Regions from separate parts of the Citrobacter sp. U14242 genome, predicted to be linked through region 1. Evidence: predicted binding sites of a transcription regulator. Region 1 holds the regulator's gene; the other holds the start of a gene.
What was found. The regulator CRP, encoded in region 1, controls carbon source genes, mostly activating them, when cyclic AMP is high. The targets are predictions, from matches to a motif close to ATGTGANNNNNNTCACAT.
Positions count from the first base shown of each region.

Region 2: the regulator CRP is predicted to act here: its motif matches at 5,125-5,142, upstream of mlc (sugar metabolism global transcriptional regulator Mlc).

Region 1 is NZ_JBKGLW010000002.1:41,867-51,774, forward strand. It holds gene ACLJXE_RS02970 (NUDIX hydrolase) at 71-790, shown strand; partial or broken gene ACLJXE_RS02975 (hydrolase) at 826-1,894, shown strand; gene ACLJXE_RS02980 (YheU family protein) at 1,891-2,109, shown strand; gene ACLJXE_RS02985 (phosphoribulokinase) at 2,163-3,032, shown strand; gene ACLJXE_RS02990 (OsmC family protein) at 3,126-3,533, opposite strand; gene crp (cAMP-activated global transcriptional regulator CRP) at 3,843-4,475, shown strand; gene ACLJXE_RS03000 (YccS/YhfK family putative transporter) at 4,527-6,614, shown strand; gene ACLJXE_RS03005 (aspartate aminotransferase family protein) at 6,663-7,880, opposite strand; gene pabA (aminodeoxychorismate synthase component 2) at 7,966-8,529, opposite strand; gene ACLJXE_RS03015 (putative adenosine monophosphate-protein transferase Fic) at 8,561-9,163, opposite strand; gene ACLJXE_RS03020 (YhfG family protein) at 9,153-9,320, opposite strand; gene ppiA (peptidylprolyl isomerase A) at 9,427-9,908, opposite strand, start outside.
Region 2 is NZ_JBKGLW010000004.1:94,275-104,182, forward strand. It holds gene ACLJXE_RS07535 (DMSO/selenate family reductase complex B subunit) at 1-117, shown strand, start outside; gene ACLJXE_RS07540 (dimethyl sulfoxide reductase anchor subunit family protein) at 119-973, shown strand; gene dmsD (Tat proofreading chaperone DmsD) at 1,016-1,630, shown strand; gene clcB (voltage-gated ClC-type chloride channel ClcB) at 1,751-3,040, shown strand; gene bioD (dethiobiotin synthase) at 2,996-3,691, opposite strand; gene mlc (sugar metabolism global transcriptional regulator Mlc) at 3,816-5,036, opposite strand; gene ACLJXE_RS07565 (LysR family transcriptional regulator) at 5,165-6,064, opposite strand; gene ACLJXE_RS07570 (MFS transporter) at 6,223-7,476, shown strand; gene ACLJXE_RS07575 (CPBP family intramembrane glutamic endopeptidase) at 7,513-8,199, opposite strand; gene ACLJXE_RS07580 (sensor histidine kinase) at 8,352-9,842, opposite strand; gene ACLJXE_RS07585 (response regulator transcription factor) at 9,839-9,908, opposite strand, start outside.

The DNA of each region.
Region 1 (9,908 bases):
AAAATCGCACCTTGCCCCCCGATGCCGGGCTGGTACACTTGGCGGCGTTACACATCATCGTGAGTACTTTATGACCACCGAAGCCGAATACCTGAATCAGTATGATGCCCGCCGCTTTCCCTCTCCGCTGGTGACGGTGGATAGCGTGTTATTTACCCTGCATCAACAGGCGCTCTGCGTGTTGCTGGTCGAACGGGCAAACCAGCCGCAAAAAGGATGTTGGGGATTACCCGGCGGCTTTATCGATATGGCACACGATGATTCCACGCGCGCCACAGCGCTACGAAAACTCACTGAAAAAACAGGTGTTTCACCTTCCTGGCTGGAACAACTGGACACATTTTCCGGGCCAGATCGTGACCCGCGCGGCTGGAGCCTGACGGTCACCTGGTTTGCACTTATCGCCTGGGTGGACTGCGAGCCGCATATCACCAGCGTCAGCGATGCCCGCTGGGTACCCGTGGATAAGCTTGCCGACTATCCGCTGGCCTTCGATCACCAAAACATCATTGAAGCCGCCCTGCACCGCTTGCGGCAAAAAACGATGTATTCTTTACTGCCCGTTTACTGTTTACCGGATACCTTTACCCATGGTCAGCTACAGGAAGCTACAGAAGTTATCCTCGGCCAGTCGATTCAGCGCAAAAGCCTGATCCGCCGCTTTGAAGCATCAGGTATGTTTGAAGATACCGGTGAAAGTATGGCGACAGGCACGCGAAAAGCCCGCCTGTGGCGACGTAAACCGGGCGTGGAAATTCATCTTTTTTCACGTAACCTGCTGGCCGAATAAGCACAAAATCACATATTGGCTAACCTGCACACGCTGTGCGCGGTATAGTTATTCTTTCCGATTATTAATTGCTCTGGTGTTATGGTTGAAATCACGTCCACAGAAATGACCCCACCTACTGACGATTCGCGAGAATTCCGCCCTATGCGTGGTATCAGTAACCGTCACCTACAGACGATGTTGCCACGTTTAATACGCCGTAAGGTGAAGTTCGACGCCCACTGGCAGCGTCTGGAATTACCCGACGGTGACTTTGTCGATCTGGCATGGAGCGAAGATCCACAGCAGGCCAAACATAAGCCGCGTCTGGTGGTTTTTCACGGTCTGGAAGGAAGCCTGAACAGCCCGTACGCCCACGGCCTGATTGAAGCGGCGCAAAAGCGCGGCTGGCTCGGTGTAGTGATGCATTTTCGTGGCTGTAGCGGCGAGCCAAATCGCCTGAATCGTATTTATCACTCTGGTGAAACAGAAGATGGCACCTGGTTTTTACACTGGCTGGAGCGCGAGTTTGGACGCGTGCCAACCGCTGCAGTAGGCTATTCGCTCGGCGGCAACATGCTGGCCTGCCTGCTGGCAAAAGAAGGCAACGACATTCCAATTGATGCCGCAGTGATTGTCTCTGCGCCTTTCGTACTGGAAGCCTGTAGTTATCATATGGAGAAAGGTTTCTCCCGCGTCTACCAGCGCTACCTGCTCAATCTGCTGAAAGCCAACGCCTCACGTAAACTGGAAGCATACCCGGGGTCGCTGCCAGTGAGCCTCGCGCAATTAAAATCCCTGCGTCGTATTCGCGATTTCGACGATTTGATCACGGCTAAAATCCACGGTTTTGCTGATGCTATAGATTACTATCGTCAGTGCAGCGCCATGCCACTGTTGAATCGGATCGCCAAACCGACGCTGATTATCCACGCCAAAGACGATCCGTTTATGGATAGCCATGTCATCCCACAACCCGAGAATCTGCCCCCGCAGGTGGAGTATCAACTCACCGAGCACGGTGGACACGTCGGATTTATTGGCGGCACGTTACGTCGCCCTGAGATGTGGCTGGAATCCCGTATTCCAGACTGGCTGACAACATATCTGGAGGCATCATCATGATGATTCCCTGGCAAGACATCTCCCCGGAAGCGCTGGACAACCTGATTGAAAGCTTTGTCTTGCGCGAAGGCACCGATTATGGTGAACATGAACGCTCGCTCGAACAAAAAGTCGCCGACGTCAGACGCCAGTTACAATCAGGTGAAGCTGTGCTGGTATGGTCCGAACTGCATGAAACGGTCAACATAATGCCGAGGAAACAGCTTCACAAGTAATCCGCTGCCGACGGCTGACTATAATAAAAAACCAACCTATTTATGGAGTTGTTATGTCTGCCAAACATCCGGTGATTGCGGTAACAGGATCCAGCGGCGCGGGGACCACCACCACCAGCCTCGCGTTTCGTAAAATTTTCGCACAGTTAAATCTGCGTGCCGCCGAGGTGGAAGGTGACAGTTTTCATCGTTATACCCGCCCGGAAATGGATATGGCGATCCGCAAAGCGCGCGACGCCGGACGACACATCAGCTACTTCGGCCCCGAAGCCAACGATTTCAGCCTGCTGGAACACACCTTCATCGAGTACGGTCAGTCGGGCAAAGGCCAGTCACGAAAATATCTGCACACGTATGATGAAGCCGTTCCGTGGAATCAGGTTCCGGGCACATTTACCCCCTGGCAGCCGCTGCCTGAACCGACGGACGTGCTGTTCTATGAAGGCTTGCACGGCGGTGTAGTAACCCCGCAACAAAATGTGGCGCGGCATGTCGATCTGCTTGTTGGTGTTGTCCCTATAGTGAACCTGGAGTGGATCCAGAAACTCACCCGCGATACCAGCGAACGCGGTCACTCCCGCGAGGCAGTAATGGACTCGGTCGTACGCTCAATGGACGATTATATCAATTACATTACGCCGCAGTTTTCCCGCACGCATATTAACTTTCAGCGTGTGCCCACCGTCGACACCTCCAACCCCTTTGCGGCAAAGAGTATTCCGTCGCTGGATGAGAGCTTTGTAGTGATTCATTTTCGTAATCTGGAAGGCATCGATTATCCCTGGCTGCTGGCTATGCTTCAGGGTTCATTCATTTCCCATATTAATACGTTAGTCGTGCCAGGCGGCAAGATGGGGCTGGCGATGGAGCTGATCATGCTGCCATTGGTGCAGAGGCTGATGGAAGGGAAGAAGATCGAGTAATGTGTTCTTTTGCCGAATGGCGGCTGATGCTTTATCCGGCCTACACGTTTATATCCTGTAGGCCTGATAAGTGTAACGCCATCAGGCATGGCATCACGAAGCAGCAATCACTTCATAGGAATGGGTGATATTCACCGCTTTTTCCAGCATCAACGCCACGGAGCAATATTTCTCAGCAGAAAGATCAACCGCCCGAGACACAGAGGCATCTTTCAGGTCGCGCCCCGTCACGATGAAATGCAGATTGATGTGGGTAAACAGACGCGGTGCTTCTTCACGACGCTCAGAGGTGAGCTTCACTTCGCAGTTGGTGACATCCTGGCGACCCTTTTGCAGGATCGACACGACATCAATGGCGCTACACCCCCCTGCCGCCATTAATACCATCTCCATCGGGCTCGGCGCTTTATCACCAGAGTTACCGTCCATCAAAATTTGGTGGCCTGAGGCGGACTCACCGAGGAAGGTTAACCCCTCAACCCACTTTACACGCGCTTGCATATTTCGTAACTCCAATGTTTCAATTTTCCTGACAGATTACGCGTACATAACAATTCTCGCAACGGAAGGCGACCTGCGTCATGCTGAAGCGAGACACCAGGAGACACACGGCGAAAGCTATGCTAAAACAGTCAGGACGCTACAGTAATACATTGGCGTACTGCAGGTATGCAGAGGACATCACATTACAGGCTGCAGTTCACTTTTTAGCAGCCCCTTTCCCAGGTAGCGGGAAGCATATTTTTGCAACCCCAGAGGCAGCGTCGTTTTCTGGCTCTGGAGACAGCTTATAACAGAGGATAACCGCGCATGGTGCTTGGCAAACCGCAAACAGACCCGACTCTCGAATGGTTCTTGTCTCATTGCCATATTCATAAGTACCCATCGAAGAGCACGCTGATTCACCAGGGTGAAAAAGCGGAAACGTTGTATTACATCGTTAAAGGCTCAGTGGCAGTGCTGATCAAAGATGAAGAAGGGAAAGAAATGATCCTTTCTTATCTGAATCAGGGCGATTTCATTGGTGAACTAGGCCTGTTTGAAGAAGGCCAGGAACGTAGCGCCTGGGTACGAGCCAAAACCGCATGTGAAGTCGCTGAAATTTCATACAAAAAATTTCGTCAATTAATCCAGGTTAACCCGGATATTCTGATGCGCCTGTCTTCTCAGATGGCTCGTCGTCTGCAGGTAACGTCTGAAAAAGTGGGCAACCTTGCCTTCCTCGACGTAACCGGTCGTATCGCCCAGACTCTGCTGAACCTGGCGAAACAGCCTGACGCGATGACCCACCCGGACGGCATGCAGATTAAAATCACCCGTCAGGAAATTGGCCAGATCGTTGGCTGTTCCCGTGAAACCGTTGGTCGTATCCTGAAGATGCTGGAAGATCAGAACCTGATCTCCGCGCATGGTAAGACCATCGTCGTCTACGGCACGCGTTAATCCCATCGACATGGCGTGTTACGCAGTAATGCGCCATTTTTGTTTGCTCCGATGTGGCGAAGACTGATTTATCACCCCGAGATCAACTACGCACTACGACAGACGCTGGTGCTATGTTTACCTGTGGCTGTCGGTCTTATCATTGGTCAGCTTCATTTGGGACTGCTTTTCTCCCTCGTCCCCGCCTGCTGCAACATTGCCGGTCTTGATACCCCGCATAAGCGCTTTTTCAAACGCTTAGTTATTGGCGCCTCGCTGTTTGCCGGCTGCAGCCTGATCATGCAGTTACTGCTGGCACAAACGATACCGCTGCCGCTGATCCTCACCGGCCTGACGCTGATTCTCGGTGTGACCGCCGAGCTAAGCCCGTTGCATGCACGACTTCTGCCCGCCTCACTGATCGCGGCGATTTTCACACTGAGTCTGGCCGGGAACATGCCCGTCTGGGAACCACTGCTGATCTACGCGTTGGGGACAGTATGGTACGGCCTGTTTAACTGGTTCTGGTTCTGGATGTGGCGTGAACAACCGCTGCGCGAATCACTCAGTTTGTTGTACCGCGAATTAGCCGATTACTGTGAGGCCAAATACAGCATGTTGACCCAGCATACCGATCCCGAAAAAGCACTACCGCCCCTGCTGGTCCGTCAACAAAAAGCCGTGGATCTGATTACCCAGTGCTACCAGCAAATGCACATGCTGTCGGCACATCACAATAATGAATACAAACGCTTGCTACGTGTTTTCCAGGAAGCGTTGGATTTACAGGAACATATTTCCGTCAGCCTGCATCAACCCGAAGAAGTGCAGAAGCTTGTTGAACGCAGTCATGCTGAACAGGTGATTCGCTGGAACGCTCGCACCGTTGCCGAACGCCTGCGCGTACTGGCTGATGACATTTTGTACCACCGCTTGCCAACGCGTTTTTCGATGGAAAAGCAGATAGGCACCCTGGAGAAGATTGCCCGGCAGCACCCGGATAATCCGGTGGGACAATTTTGCTACTGGCATTTCAGCCGCATTGCCCGTGTGCTGCGTACCCAACGCCCACTATATGCCCGGGATTTGATGGCTGATAAACAGCGTCGATTACCGTTAATTCCGGCACTGAAAAACTATTTGTCGTTGAAATCTCCGGCGCTGCGTAACGCCGGACGCATCAGCGTCATGTTGAGTATCGCCAGCCTGATGGGTAGCGCTTTACACCTGCCAAAACCTTACTGGATCCTGATGACGATACTGTTCGTCACTCAGAATGGCTACGGCGCAACCCGGGTGCGTATTTTACACCGCTCGGTGGGCACGCTTGTCGGACTGGTGATTGCGGGTGTTACGTTGCACTTTCATATTCCTGAGGGCTTCACGCTGGCAGCTATGCTGCTGATAACCCTGGTGAGCTATCTGATCATCCGCAAAAACTATGGCTGGGCCACCGTGGGCTTTACGGTCACGGCGGTATATACCCTGCAGTTACTGACGTTGAACGGGGAACAGTTTATCGTGCCCCGATTTGTCGACACCGTGATCGGCTGTTTGATCGCCTTTGGCGGTACGCTCTGGCTGTGGCCGCAATGGCAGAGTGGTTTACTACGTAAGAACGCTCACGATGCACTAGGAGCAGATCAAGAAGCCATCCGCCTAATCCTCAGCAACGATCCGCAAGCCACACCGTTGGCGTATCAGCGCATGCGGGTCAACCAGGCGCAAAACACGCTGTTTAACTCATTAAACCAGGCCATGCAGGAACCCGGGTTTAACTCGCACTATCTGGCAGATATGAAACTGTGGGTTACACACAGCCAGTTCATCGTCGAGCACATCAATGCAATGACTACCCTGGCAAGAGAGCACACGATGTTGACGCCGGATCTGGCGCAGCGATATCTGGAATCCTGCGAAATTGCGCTCCAGCGCTGTCAACAGCGGCTGGAATATGACGGGCCGGGAAGTTCAGGTGATGTGAATATTCTCGAATCACCAGAGATGCTCTCACACGGCCCATTAAGTACGCTTGAGCAGCATCTACAACGAATACTGGGGCATCTTAATACCATGCACACCATCTCTTCTGTTGCCTGGCGCCAGCGACCGCACCACGGTATCTGGCTTAGCAGGCGGCTGCGGGATATGAAAGGTTAAGAGGTTTGCCGGATGGCGGCACAAGCGCCTTATCCGGCAAACAGGCGATCAACCCACCACTTTCTCGACCGCCTGCGCGAAGCGCTGCATCCCTTCATCGATATCAGCCTGCTCTACCACCAGCGACGGCGCAAAACGCATCACGTCCGGCCCGGCATTCAGCACCATCACCCCTTCGTGAGCAGCAGCGTAGAGGAAATCACGCGCACGACCTTTAAATTGCGGCTTCAATTCAGCGCCAATCAGCAGCCCCATGCCGCGAATATCGCTGAAAATATCAAACTGCTGATCAATTTTCTGCAAATGCTGCACAAAGGCATGGCGTTTGGCCTGAATACCTTCCAGCACTTCCGGGGTATTAATGATATCGAACGCCGCTCCTGCAACCGCGCAGGCCAGCGGGTTACCGCCGTAGGTCGAACCGTGCGAGCCAACATGGAATGCGGAGGCTATCTCCAGCGTCGTCAGTACCGCGCTCACCGGGAATCCACCACCAAGAGCTTTAGCGCTGGTCAGGATATCCGGCGTCACGCCGTAGTGCATATAGGCAAACAGGTCACCGGTACGCCCCATCCCACACTGCACTTCATCAAACACCAGCAATGCCTGATGCTGATCGCACAGTTCGCGCAACCCCTGCAGGAATTCTGGCGTGGCAGCACTAACCCCTCCCTCCCCCTGAATAGGCTCAACCACCACGGCACAGGTATGATCGTCCATCACCGCTTTTACCGCATGCAGGTCGTTAAACGGCACATGGATGATATCCGCGGGCTTTGGGCCAAAGCCGTCGGAATATTTCGGCTGCCCGCCCACGGAAACAGTAAACAGCGAGCGACCGTGAAACGCATTATGGAAGGCGATGATTTTAGTTTTGAATGGGCTATGACGTACACAAGCGTAATGCCGCGCCAGCTTAAAGGCGGTTTCGTTAGCTTCGGTACCGGAGTTCATGAACAACACGCGTTCGGCGAAAGTGGCATCAATGATTTTGCGACCTAAACGCAACGCCGGCTCATTGGTGAACACGTTACTGGTATGCCACAGCGTTTCACCCTGGGTTTTTAATGCCTCGACCAGTGCCGGATGGCAATGCCCTAACGCGGTCACTGCAATGCCGCCCGCGAAATCAACATACTCTTTACCCTGCTGATCCCAGACTCGACTTCCTTTCCCCTTTACCGGGATAAACTCTGCCGGTGCATAAATCGGCAGAATCACTTCATCGAATGTTGCGCGCGTAATTGCAGTTTGTTCAGTTGCCATGTCATTACCACCCTGTTAAGCAGAAATGCTAGTGAAATTATAATCACAAAATATGAATAAAAAATCACTGAATAGCAACCACAAATCACCGGTTAAGGAAATTAGCCAGCAGCTGATGCCCCTGATCGCTGAGGATGCTCTCCGGGTGAAATTGCACACCTTCCACATCCCAATCCCGGTGACGAATGCCCATAATCTCCTGCGTTTCACTCCACGCCGTCACTTCAAAGCATTCAGGCAACGTCTCAGGTGCGACCACCAACGAATGGTAGCGCGTCACCGTTAGCGGGTTTGCCAATCCCTGAAAAACACCTTGCCCGGTATGCGTAATGGGTGAAGTCTTACCGTGCATCACTTTTGCCGCCCGCACGACGGTCGCGCCAAAGGCTTGTGCCATCGCCTGATGGCCCAGACAAACGCCCAGCATAGGGATCTTACCCGCATAAAGACGAATGACATCCAGCGAGATGCCCGCATCATCCGGCGTGCATGGCCCCGGGGAAATGACGATTTTCTGCGGATTCAGCGCATCAATTTGCGCCAGCGTCAGCTCGTCGTTACGTCTGACAAGGACATCTGCGCCCAGTTCGCAGAAGTATTGATACAGGTTCCAGGTAAAAGAATCGTAGTTATCGATAAGCAGGATCATGGCGGCTCCGGTACAGAAGAACCGCGCTATTCTACTCAGTTTCCGGAGCTTCGCTTACCACTTTACGAAATATCGCCTGCAGTGCGGACAGGTTACCCATGGCGCCGCTTTGATTTGCCTGGTTCCACTCCTCAACCTGGATGCCCTCCCAGTTGAGTATATACCCGGCATGAATAGCCAACTGTTCGAAGAAAATACGCTGCGCCAGACCGCTGCCAATACGAAACGGGTGTAACACATTAATTTCACAATAATAATGCGCAAGTCGGTCGACAAATTTGTCTTCCGGCAGTCCCACCAGCCAGGACTCGTCTTCCAGGTCCTGCATCAGCACATTGCCCTCTTTCTCTATCCAGGCAAAATGGCAGAAAGGTGTGTCGCCCTGATAAATATCGACTTCGCGTAGCTTGCCCGCCCAGTCGAAAATATCCTGATAAAGTTGGCGATGAATAGCGCACAGGTAGGGTAAACCACGAACTAACGGCCCCAGTTCAATTGTGGCGGCACGTAGCGCCGTCAATTCATAAGCTGCCTGCGCCAGACGCTGCGCCTGATGAACCCCCAGCCGGTTACGCATGACGTTCAAACCAGGATACAAATAGGGGTCACGTCCATCACCGAATTTATCGCTCATAGTGCCTCCGCAATTCTTCAAGACGCACCAGGGCGTCTTCAGCGCTCAGAGTAACCCGTGGAATATCCACGCCTTCCAGTCGCCGGCTTGCCTGGAAATTGGCATTTCGCAGTTGCGCCCAGAGCCTGGACTTTTGTTTATCGGTGAGTTTTTTCACGTGACCTCCCTGAATGAGCCGACACTTGCCACAAGTATAAGCAGCAATTTCGGGTTACGCAGAGAAGGGGAAGAACGCGGGCAGGAACTACCCGCGCAAAATAGGCTTACGGCAGGACTTTAGCGGAAAGGATAACAATCGGTTTTGACGGAACATTCTGGTAAGGACCGACATCGTGGGTCTGTACCTGCGCAATCTTGTCCGCAACATCCATACCTTTCACAACTTTACCGAACACGGCGTAACCAAAGTCACGCTGGCCATGATCGAGGAATGCATTGTCCGCAATGTTGATAAAGAACTGGCTGGTCGCACTGTCTTTATCCGCAGTACGCGCCATAGCAATAGTGCCTCGGGTGTTACGCAGCCCGTTATCCGCTTCATTCTTGATTGGCGGGTTAGGTTTTTTCTGCTGCATCTGCTCATTAAACCCACCACCCTGCACCATAAATCCCGGGATCACACGGTGGAATGTGGTGTTGTTATAGAAACCGCTGTTGACATAATCGACAAAGTTTTGCACTGAAACCGGGGCTTTCTGGCTGTTCAGTTCCAGTTCAATGTTACCGGCAGAGGTTGTCAGCAGAA
Region 2 (9,908 bases), on a different contig from region 1:
GTTGCGCCGTTACCTGGCGCGCACTTTACCAAACCGAGCATCGTCATCAAACCCAATGCCAATAGCCGCCCGACCGGGGATACCACGGGTTATCTGGCTAATCCGAAGGAGGTCTAAAATGGGAAGTGGATGGCATGAATGGCCGCTGGTACTGTTCACGGTTCTGGGCCAATGTGTGGCAGGCGCGCTAATCGTCAGTGGGCTGGGTTGGTTTACCGCCAAAGATGATGTTATAAGGCAGCGCATTGTTCGCAGTATGTTTTTTCTTTGGCTGGTAATGGGCATCGCATTCCTGGCCTCGGTTATGCATTTGGGGTCTCCGTTACGCGCATTTAACTCGCTGAACAGAATCGGTGAGTCAGCGCTAAGTAATGAAATTGCCAGCGGTTCGCTGTTTTTTGCCGTCGGTGGTTTATGGTGGCTGGTCGCTTTTCTCGGTAAAATGCCCGCTGCATTAGGTAAAATATGGCTGCTGGTAAGCATACTGCTGGGCGTGGTGTTTGTCTGGGCGATGACCAACGTTTACCAGATAGATACCGTACCGACCTGGCATAATGGTTACACTACGGTGGCCTTTTTCATGACCATGCTTCTGAGCGGGCCACTCTTTGCCGCCCTGCTACTGCGTGCTGCTGGTGTTTCTTTTAATGCCAACGTGTTCGCGGGGATCAGTGTGCTGGCGTTGCTGGTTAGTGCGGGTGTGATTGTCCTGCAGGGGCTTTCCCTCGGCACCATCCACAGTTCGGTGCAATTCGCCAATGCACTGGTACCTGACTACGGCCGCTTACAGGTGTGGCGCATCGTCTTACTGGCCGCTGGTCTGGGGTGCTGGATATGCCCGCTTATCCGCCGTAAAGACCCGCATGCTGCTGGGCTGGCGTTAGGTTTAATTTTAGTCCTGGCCGGTGAAATCATTGGTCGTGGTTTGTTTTATGGTTTGCATATGACAGTCGGAATGGCTGTTGCAGGTTAACTCTCGGGTGCGGGGCAACCCGCACTGTTCAGGATTGTTTGCATGACCCATTTTTCACAACGTGACAACTTTTCAACCGCTGCGCGCGTTCTGGGCGCCTTGTTCTACTATGCGCCAGATAGCGCTGAAGCATCTGCGATGGTCAGTGCGTTAAAAGCTGATGGCTGGCAAGCACAGTGGCCGCTGCCGGAAGCTACGTTGTCGCCACTGGCTGCGCTGATGCAGACGGATAGCGATGAAACGCTCCCGCAAGCCTGGCAACGTTTATTTATCGGTCCCTACGCATTGCCATCCCCGCCCTGGGGTTCGGTCTGGCTGGATCGCGAAAACGTGTTATTTGGTGAATCCACTCTGGCGTTACGTCAATGGATGCGCGGCAACGGCATTCAGATTGCACTGCAACAGAATGAGCCAGAAGATCACTTTGGTTCGTTGTTACTGCTGACTGCCTGGCTTGCCGAAAATGGCCGTCACACCGAATGTGAGCAATTGCTGGCCTGGCATCTACTGCCATGGTCGGCTCGCTTCCTCGACGTTTTTATCGAGAAGGCGGACCATCCGTTCTACCAGGCGTTGGGTAAACTGGCACGCCTGACGCTGGCACAATGGCAGTCACAGTTATTAGTTCCGGTGGCAAATAAACCATTGTTCCGTTAATTTCGCCCATGGGCAGGATGTTCCCTGCCCATTTACCGCTGGGTTTCGCACGCTGAGCTTTTGCTTCTGCTGCAAATTACCCGCAAAATAGGCCGTCTGAATTTTCCTGTCTGGCAACCCATGCATCGTTTACATGCTTATCCTGACCTGCGTACCCTGTTTCGGCGTCTACTGTTCGCCGCACTGATTGGTATCCTTGCAGCCCTGGCCGTTGCCGGATTTCGTCATGCGATGCAATTGCTTGAGTGGCTGCTCCTGAGTAACGATACGGGAAGCCTGGTCAACGCCGCGACAAATCTGCCGCCGTTCAGACGCATGCTGACACCTGCGCTCGGTGGCCTGGCGGCTGGGCTTTTGCTCTGGGGCTGGCAAAAATTTAATCGTTTACGCCCACAGGCCCCCACAGATTATATGGAAGCCCTGCAGACTGACGGACAGTTCGACGTCAGCGCAAGTCTGGTGAAATCACTGGCCTCTTTGATCGTTGTGGCAAGCGGCAGCGCCATTGGTCGTGAAGGCGCAATGATTTTATTGGCAGCACTGGCGGCCTCATGCTTCGCGCAACGCTTCACACCGCGTTCAGAATGGAAATTATGGATTGCCTGCGGGGCGGCTGCAGGTATGGCTGGTGCGTATCACGCTCCGTTGGCAGGTAGCTTATTTATTGCCGAAGTGCTGTTTGGCACGTTGATCCTCGCCTCATTAGGACCGGTGGTTGTCTCCGCCGTCGTCGCATTGTTAACAACCAATGCGCTTAGCGACAGCAACGCGCTGCTGTATACCGTTCATCTGACACGGGAACTGCATGTGCTGGAATACGTGATGATTATCAGCACTGGCCTGTTAGCTGGTCTCTGCGGACCTCTTTTTATGTGGCTTATGACCACCAGCCACAACGGTTTTTTGCGCTTAAAACTCGCACCACCAGGCCAGTTAGCCCTTGGCGGTCTGATGGTTGGCCTGTTGTCGCTACTTACTCCTGCGGTCTGGGGCAACGGCTACAGCGTGGTACAGTCGTATCTACTCTCTCCACCTTTGCTCGCCGTCATCAGTGGAATTTTCATCTGCAAGTTACTGGCCGTACTCGCCAGTAGCGGGTCAGGGGCACCCGGCGGCGTGTTTACACCAACACTGTTCGTCGGTTTATCGATCGGTATGTTGCTGGGTCGGGTATGGGGATTCTGGCTTCCGGATACGGATGAAATTGCGGTACTGTTGGGCTTAACAGGAATGGCTACACTGCTGGCGGCGACTACCCATGCCCCCATTATGTCGACATTGATGGTCTGTGAAATGACCGGGGAGTATCGACTGCTCCCCGGCCTGTTGATTGCTTGCGTCGTGGCGTCAGTACTGTCGCGAACGTTACGCCATGACTCTATCTACAGACAACACGCTGCCGAGCATTGACAGACGAATGTACTGAGAAAGCTCGCGCTGCTCTGCACGTGGCAAATAAGGCAATTCACCTATCAACGGTGCCGGTAATTTTTTGCTTAGCACGTCGATGATTTCAGCATAATGCGCCAATCCCGGGTTAATACGGTTTGCTATCCAGCCAATCAACGGCAGCCCATCACTGGCAATCGCCTGTGCGGTAAGAATGGCATGGTTAATACAGCCTTCCTGAATACCCACCACCATCAGAACCGGGAGTTGCTCCTGTACCACCCACTCCGATAACGGACGCAGATCGTTCATCAGACTACGCCAGCCACCTGTGCCCTCAACAACAACGTGATCAACCTTCTCACTCAGGCTTGCAAGTCCATTAGATAACAAGGTGTAGTTAACCGGACCGCTATGTGCCACGCTACTTTCGTCTTCGCTCAGCGCGATAGGGTTAACCGCCTCGTACGGCAGTTCGATGGATGACACGCTTTGCAGTACCAGCGCATCTTTATTGCGCATACCTTCCGGTGTCTCTTTGCTGCCTTTGGCGACGGGTTTGTAACCCGCCACACTTTTACCCCCTGACGCTAACGCTTGTAGTAATGCGCGGGAAACCACGGTCTTCCCAACAGAAGTGTCTGTACCTGTAATAAAGAAACGCTTCAGCATCACTAACTCCACCGTATGCTATGAAAATATAAGTCAGGAAAATAAAACAGTGGAGAAAGTCTAAGGTATGACGGCCAGAACCAGCTTGAGATAGCGCAATTTTTCGTACAACAGTTAAAAAATGTTAACCCTGTAATAGACGAATCAACAAAGAACCGTTATACATCGCGTCCTTAACGAGGGCAGCCCCCGCCATCGTTCCCTGATTAGAGAATTGCGTACTTTCGACAACAATGTGCTGGCTGTAGGCCGGAAGCGACTGTTGACGAATGCTGTCAGCAATGGTCGGGAACAAAATGTCAGCGGCTTTACTGAGGGGAGATCCTATCAATATCTTTTGCGGGTTGAACAAATTCACCATGATGGCCAGGATACGACCGACATGTGTTCCAACGCCGCTAATAATATCTTTCGCCAATAAATCGCCCTGCATGGCCGCTTGACACAGTGCGTCTACCGTTAACGGTTGTCCGTGCAGAGAGGAGCTCATTGACTGCTTCAATCGCACTTGCGCCAGTTCCAGCACGCTGTCGACGCTGGCGATCGTTTCCAGACACCCATGGTTACCGCAGTAGCAACGTTTGCCGTAAGGGTCCACCTGCGTATGACCTATTTCAACCAGGCTACTGCTGCCTGCATGCAGTAAATGACCATCAGTGATCACCCCTGCACCCACGTTGTGATCGATGACCACCTGAATAACATCACGCGCCCCGCGTGATGCACCGAACAGCGCTTCTGCCATGGTCCAGGCGCTGATATCGTGCTGAATGTACACCGGCACGCCGGTATGCCGCTCCAGCGTTTCGCCCAGCGGCATCTCTTTGACGTCATCATAGAACGGCATACGATGTACGATACCGTTCTCTGTATCAATAATGCCGGGTAAGGTAATCGCGATAGAGGTCAAACGCTCAAGTTTTTGCTGGTGACGGATAAAAAACTGATCGACTTGCGCAACAACCCGTTCCAGTAACGGCGTCTCGCTGACCAGCGCCATTTCAAGACAATCCTCGACCACCAGTTTGCTGCTCAGATCGCGCAGCGCCAGGAAAATCTCGCCACGACTGATACGAATAGACAGGTAATGCCAGGCTTCTGTTTCAACCACCAGCCCTACAGCCGGACGTCCACGGTTACCGGCTTCTTTTATTTCCAGTTCCTGCACCAAATGCGCTTCAAGCATTTCTCGGACAATTTTGGTAATACTGGCAGGCGCCAATTGTGCCAGGCGAGAGAGATCAATACGCGATACCGGTCCCAGCTGATCAATCAGACGATAAACCGCGCCCGCATTGGTCTGCTTAATTTGATCGATATGCCCAGGCTGACTATCAGCAACCACCACTTACTCCCTTTATTTTCGCGCTCCGAAATAATCTGTAGACTATGGTGAAGCACTTCAATGGTTTCCGTCAACTTTTTACTTAGCCTTGTGATTTACTGCACATTTTCGACCATTTTTAAACTAAATTAACCGCGCTGCACCGCGGCTAAAAGCTGTTGGCGAAAACGTTGCGCTGCGTGGCTTTGTTCATGATGCTTCGGCCACACCAACCACATTTCGGAGACCGCATCGTCTTCCGCAATGGGGATCCAACACATTTCATACAATTGCACCCGTTTAAAAGAGGCTGGCAAAATGGAAACCCCCAATCCTGCGGCCACCAGTCCAATGATGGTCATCGCCTCACCGACTTCCTGGGCGATGGTTGGCTTCAGATCATAACGGCGCATCAGGCCAAGAATATCGTCATACAACCCCGTTCCAACATGCGGATCAAAAAAGACAAACGGCTCGTTTGCCAGCTCCGCCAGCGTAACCACTGGTTTTTGCGCCAGAGAATGTGCACGTGGGATCATCGCCATCAGCGGCTCATGCAAAATGACCTCCCGCGCCAGCGTGTCCGGAAGTTGCGTATTGCGCAGGAGCCCTAAATCCAGTGTTCCCTCGTTGAGCGGGGCAATTTGCTCGCGCGTATTCATTTCACGGGTTTGCATATGCACCGCAGGATAGCATTGGCGAAAAAGAGACAATGTATCGGACACAGCCTTAATAAACGGGGCTGATGACGTAAAACCGATACGCAGTTCCCCCGACTCTCCCAGGTGTAATCGCTCGGCACGGGCGGCAGCCTCATTTACCAGCCCCAGGATCTGCCGACTGTCCGCCAGAAACTGTTTTCCGGCAGCGGTAAGCGCCACACTGCGGTTAGTCCGCGCCAGTAGCCGTGCACCAACCTGCTGTTCGAGGATCTGGATCTGCTGACTCAGCGGCGGTTGCGAAATATTCAGTCGTGCCGCTGCACGACCAAAATGCAACTCTTCCGCAACTGCCACAAAGTAACGTAGGTGACGCAGTTCAATATTCATACTTTTAAAATATTATTTGAGATTATTAATATATTAGACAGAATATTGTGATTTTCATACTCTTAAAGCTGGTCCTGTAGACCCAATGGATTTCACGTCGCAGTACGTGGCTTGAAAAACGCAGGGTATAGATGCAAATGATTGAGCAAGGATTTTAAGTGAGCCGTACAACTACTGTCGATACCGCCCCGGCGAGCGATGTTGATGAACAGATAGTCACTCCGCCGGATGGTTTTATTAAACGCGGTACATCCCCTTTTATGCGCGTCACGCTGGCGCTTTTTTCTGCCGGACTGGCGACATTTGCCCTTCTCTATTGCGTACAGCCCATACTGCCCGTGTTGTCGCATGAGTTTGGCGTATCGCCTGCCAGCAGTAGTATTTCGCTTTCTGTCTCAACGGCCATGTTGGCGATCGGCTTACTGTTTACCGGCCCACTTTCCGATGCCATAGGCCGTAAACCGGTGATGGTCACCGCGTTGCTGCTGGCCTCCTGCTGTACGTTGCTTTCTACAATGATGACCAGCTGGCACGGTATTTTAATCATGCGCGCGCTGATTGGACTGTCACTGAGCGGCGTGGCGGCCGTGGGAATGACCTATTTGAGTGAGGAAATTCACCCGAGTTTTGTTGCCTTTTCAATGGGCTTATACATCAGCGGGAACTCGATTGGTGGTATGAGTGGTCGTTTGATTAGCGGCGTGTTTACCGACTTTTTCAACTGGCGAATCGCGCTGGCGGCGATTGGCTGCTTTGCCCTTGCCTCCGCGCTAATGTTCTGGAAGATCTTACCGGAATCACGGCACTTCAGACCGACATCGTTACGGCCTAAAACGCTGTTTATCAACTTCCGTTTGCACTGGCGTGACAGAGGACTTCCGCTGTTGTTCGCAGAAGGATTCTTGCTGATGGGTTCGTTTGTCACTCTGTTTAATTACATCGGCTACCGTCTGATGCTCTCTCCGTGGGAACTCAGCCAGGCGGTGGTCGGTTTGTTGTCCGTGGCTTATCTTACCGGCACCTGGAGCTCACCCAAAGCCGGTTCCATGACCACCCGTTATGGACGCGGCCCGGTAATGTTGTTCTCGACAGGCGTGATGTTGTTCGGGCTAATAATGACCCTGTTTACCTCGTTATGGCTGATTTTTGCCGGTATGTTGCTTTTTTCAGCCGGCTTTTTTGCGGCGCATTCCGTGGCAAGTAGTTGGATCGGGCCGCGAGCCAAACGCGCGAAAGGCCAGGCCTCTTCACTGTACCTGTTCAGCTATTACCTGGGCTCAAGCATTGCCGGTACATTAGGGGGTGTTTTCTGGCATAGCTATGGCTGGAACGGCGTGGGCGGGTTTATCGCACTGATGCTGGTGCTGGCGCTATTGGTTGGTGCCCGTTTGCACCATCGTCTGCACGCATAATCAATGATGCCCGAAAAACCGGGCATCATAAACACTTCACGGTAACATAAACGTCTGGGCGCTAATTTGCAGGGCAATTACCGTACCGTTCATCAAAATATGTAGCATCATCGGCATCAGTAAACCGTTACTTTTCAGCCTCGCGAGGATCAAAACCTGGGACACAATAAACAACATCAATAGCGTTCTCAGATCCACATACTGTGTATGCATCACGGCGAAAATAGCCGACACCATAACGGACGACAATCCGGTTTTATTATTGAACCAGTACTGAAAGGCATTAAACAGGCAGCCCCTGAAGATGATTTCTTCATACACGGGTGCAATAAATATCAGCGTGACACTGGATAACCAGAGCGCGTAGCTGTTCAGTGAGACCTGACTTGTCACCCATTCTTCGGTCTTTCTGATCCCCAGTACCCAGGGCAGGACGAGTTGCACAATCAGCAGCGCAACAAACAATATGGCAAACCACCGGGCGTTGAATGTTCCTTTTCCCAGACCGTCTCTTTTTCTAAAGAAAACGTAATACAACGGCACCAGGACGACGAATTCCAGTATAAACAGCAGCGGGAAAAGTAGCCCTTTGGCAAGCAGAGCCTGGCTTGCGGGGAAAAATAACGGGGTGAACGTGAGGCTAAACATCAGCAAAAACATTGAAAAACAGCCAGCAACCGCTTTGGTTCTGACGAGATACAGGTTGCCGGCATCCTGTGACATACGATCTCCTTACGCTTATCAAAGATAAGTTGATGAATTATCAATATACGATAAAAATTCTCATTATCACTGACAACCTACCAATTTTTACGCCATGTCCAGGGTTACAATGCCAGAAAGCGTTATAAACCCTGTACGCCGGAACATCATGGTCAGCGACTCAGTGAAGAATCCATCAGCGGCAACGAAAAACGGAAGCAGGCCCCTGCCGTTGAATTAACCAGGCTGATATCTCCCCCATGCAGTTCGAGCATTCTGCGCACAATCAGTAAGCCCAGTCCGCCTCGCTCAGCCCGCTGCTCACGGGGAATTAACGCGGTCGGGCGCTGAAATAATACTTCTCGTACAGCCTCTTCTACCCCCGGCCCGTTGTCCTGCACTTCAGCTAACAAGCGGTCTGCATCACGCCAGACTTTTAGCCGCACTTCGCCCCCGTCAGGTGTATGGCGGATAGCGTTATCCAGCAAATTCGTCACAACTCTTTCCATCATCGATAAATCAGCATTCACCAACGGTAGTGGCCCCATTACGTCAAGGTGCAACTGTAAATGACGCGTGGCAACAGGGAGATCAAACTTCTGCGCCACATCCTGGATTAGCTCGCCAATAGCAAATCGTTCACGCTGCGGTTTTATACCGCCATGCTCAAGCCTTGCCAGCTCAAACAGCTGTTGTGACAGATGGCGAACCTTATGTCCCTGGCGCAGCGCGATGCCAAGATAATGTCGGTTTTCCTCCGGCGTCATTGTATCGGCTTTCAGCGACAGCATTTCCAGATACCCCAGCAGTGAAGTCAGCGGTGTACGTAAATCGTGCGATATATTGGCTATAAACTCTCTGCGCTGACGATCGCTGTCAGCCAATAGATCCCACTGCTGTGCAATTTTCTGCGCTAACTCGATAAACGCATTGTTCAGCAACGCTATTTCATTCGCCGGGGCCGGTTCGGGATTTTTTTGCGCCAGCTGTTTGATGACGCTAATGCTGTCCTGCTCCAGCTTGACCACCTGACCAGTTAGCCTTTTCACCGGGTTCGTCACCCATCGCCACACCAGTCCCCCCGCGATTGCACCGGCTAATAAAACCAGTATTAACGTCCAGGCAACGGTATTCCAGAGCGTTTTTTGCCAGGCTGTATTCGCCAACATATTCACGTCTTCGCCCTGCAGAATGATGTACAAATAGCCATGCAGCTCACCATTAAATAAGACTGGCGCGGCGCTGAATACTTTTTGCTGGCTGCTGCGCGGATCGTTGCCGTATACGGGAAGTTCGTCCGAATTAAGGAAAACCTGGATCGGCTGTACGCTAATTTTCTGGCGTTGAATATGTCCAGGCGGAGCGGCATCGGCGAGTATTTCACCTGACGGTGAAACCAGATACAGCTCCACGCTTGGGTTGAGCGTCATCAGGTGATTAAAAAGTCCTTTTAACGTCTGGCGATTCACCTGCCCACGGGCATCAATAAGCGACTCACTTTTGACAATCTTGCTCGCCAGTTCCAGCGAGAGCCTTTGCACCATGGCGTCGCCATACTGTTTACTGCTGCGGATCTGGACAACGCTGACGGCAACCGCGCAAATCAGCATAATGGCGGTAAAAACAAGGGTCAGACGCTGGCTCAGCGACAGGCGATAAATCATGGCTGATGCTCCGCGTTAACCGCAGCAAGCTTATAGCCTCGTCCCCAAACCGTGAGAATAATTTCC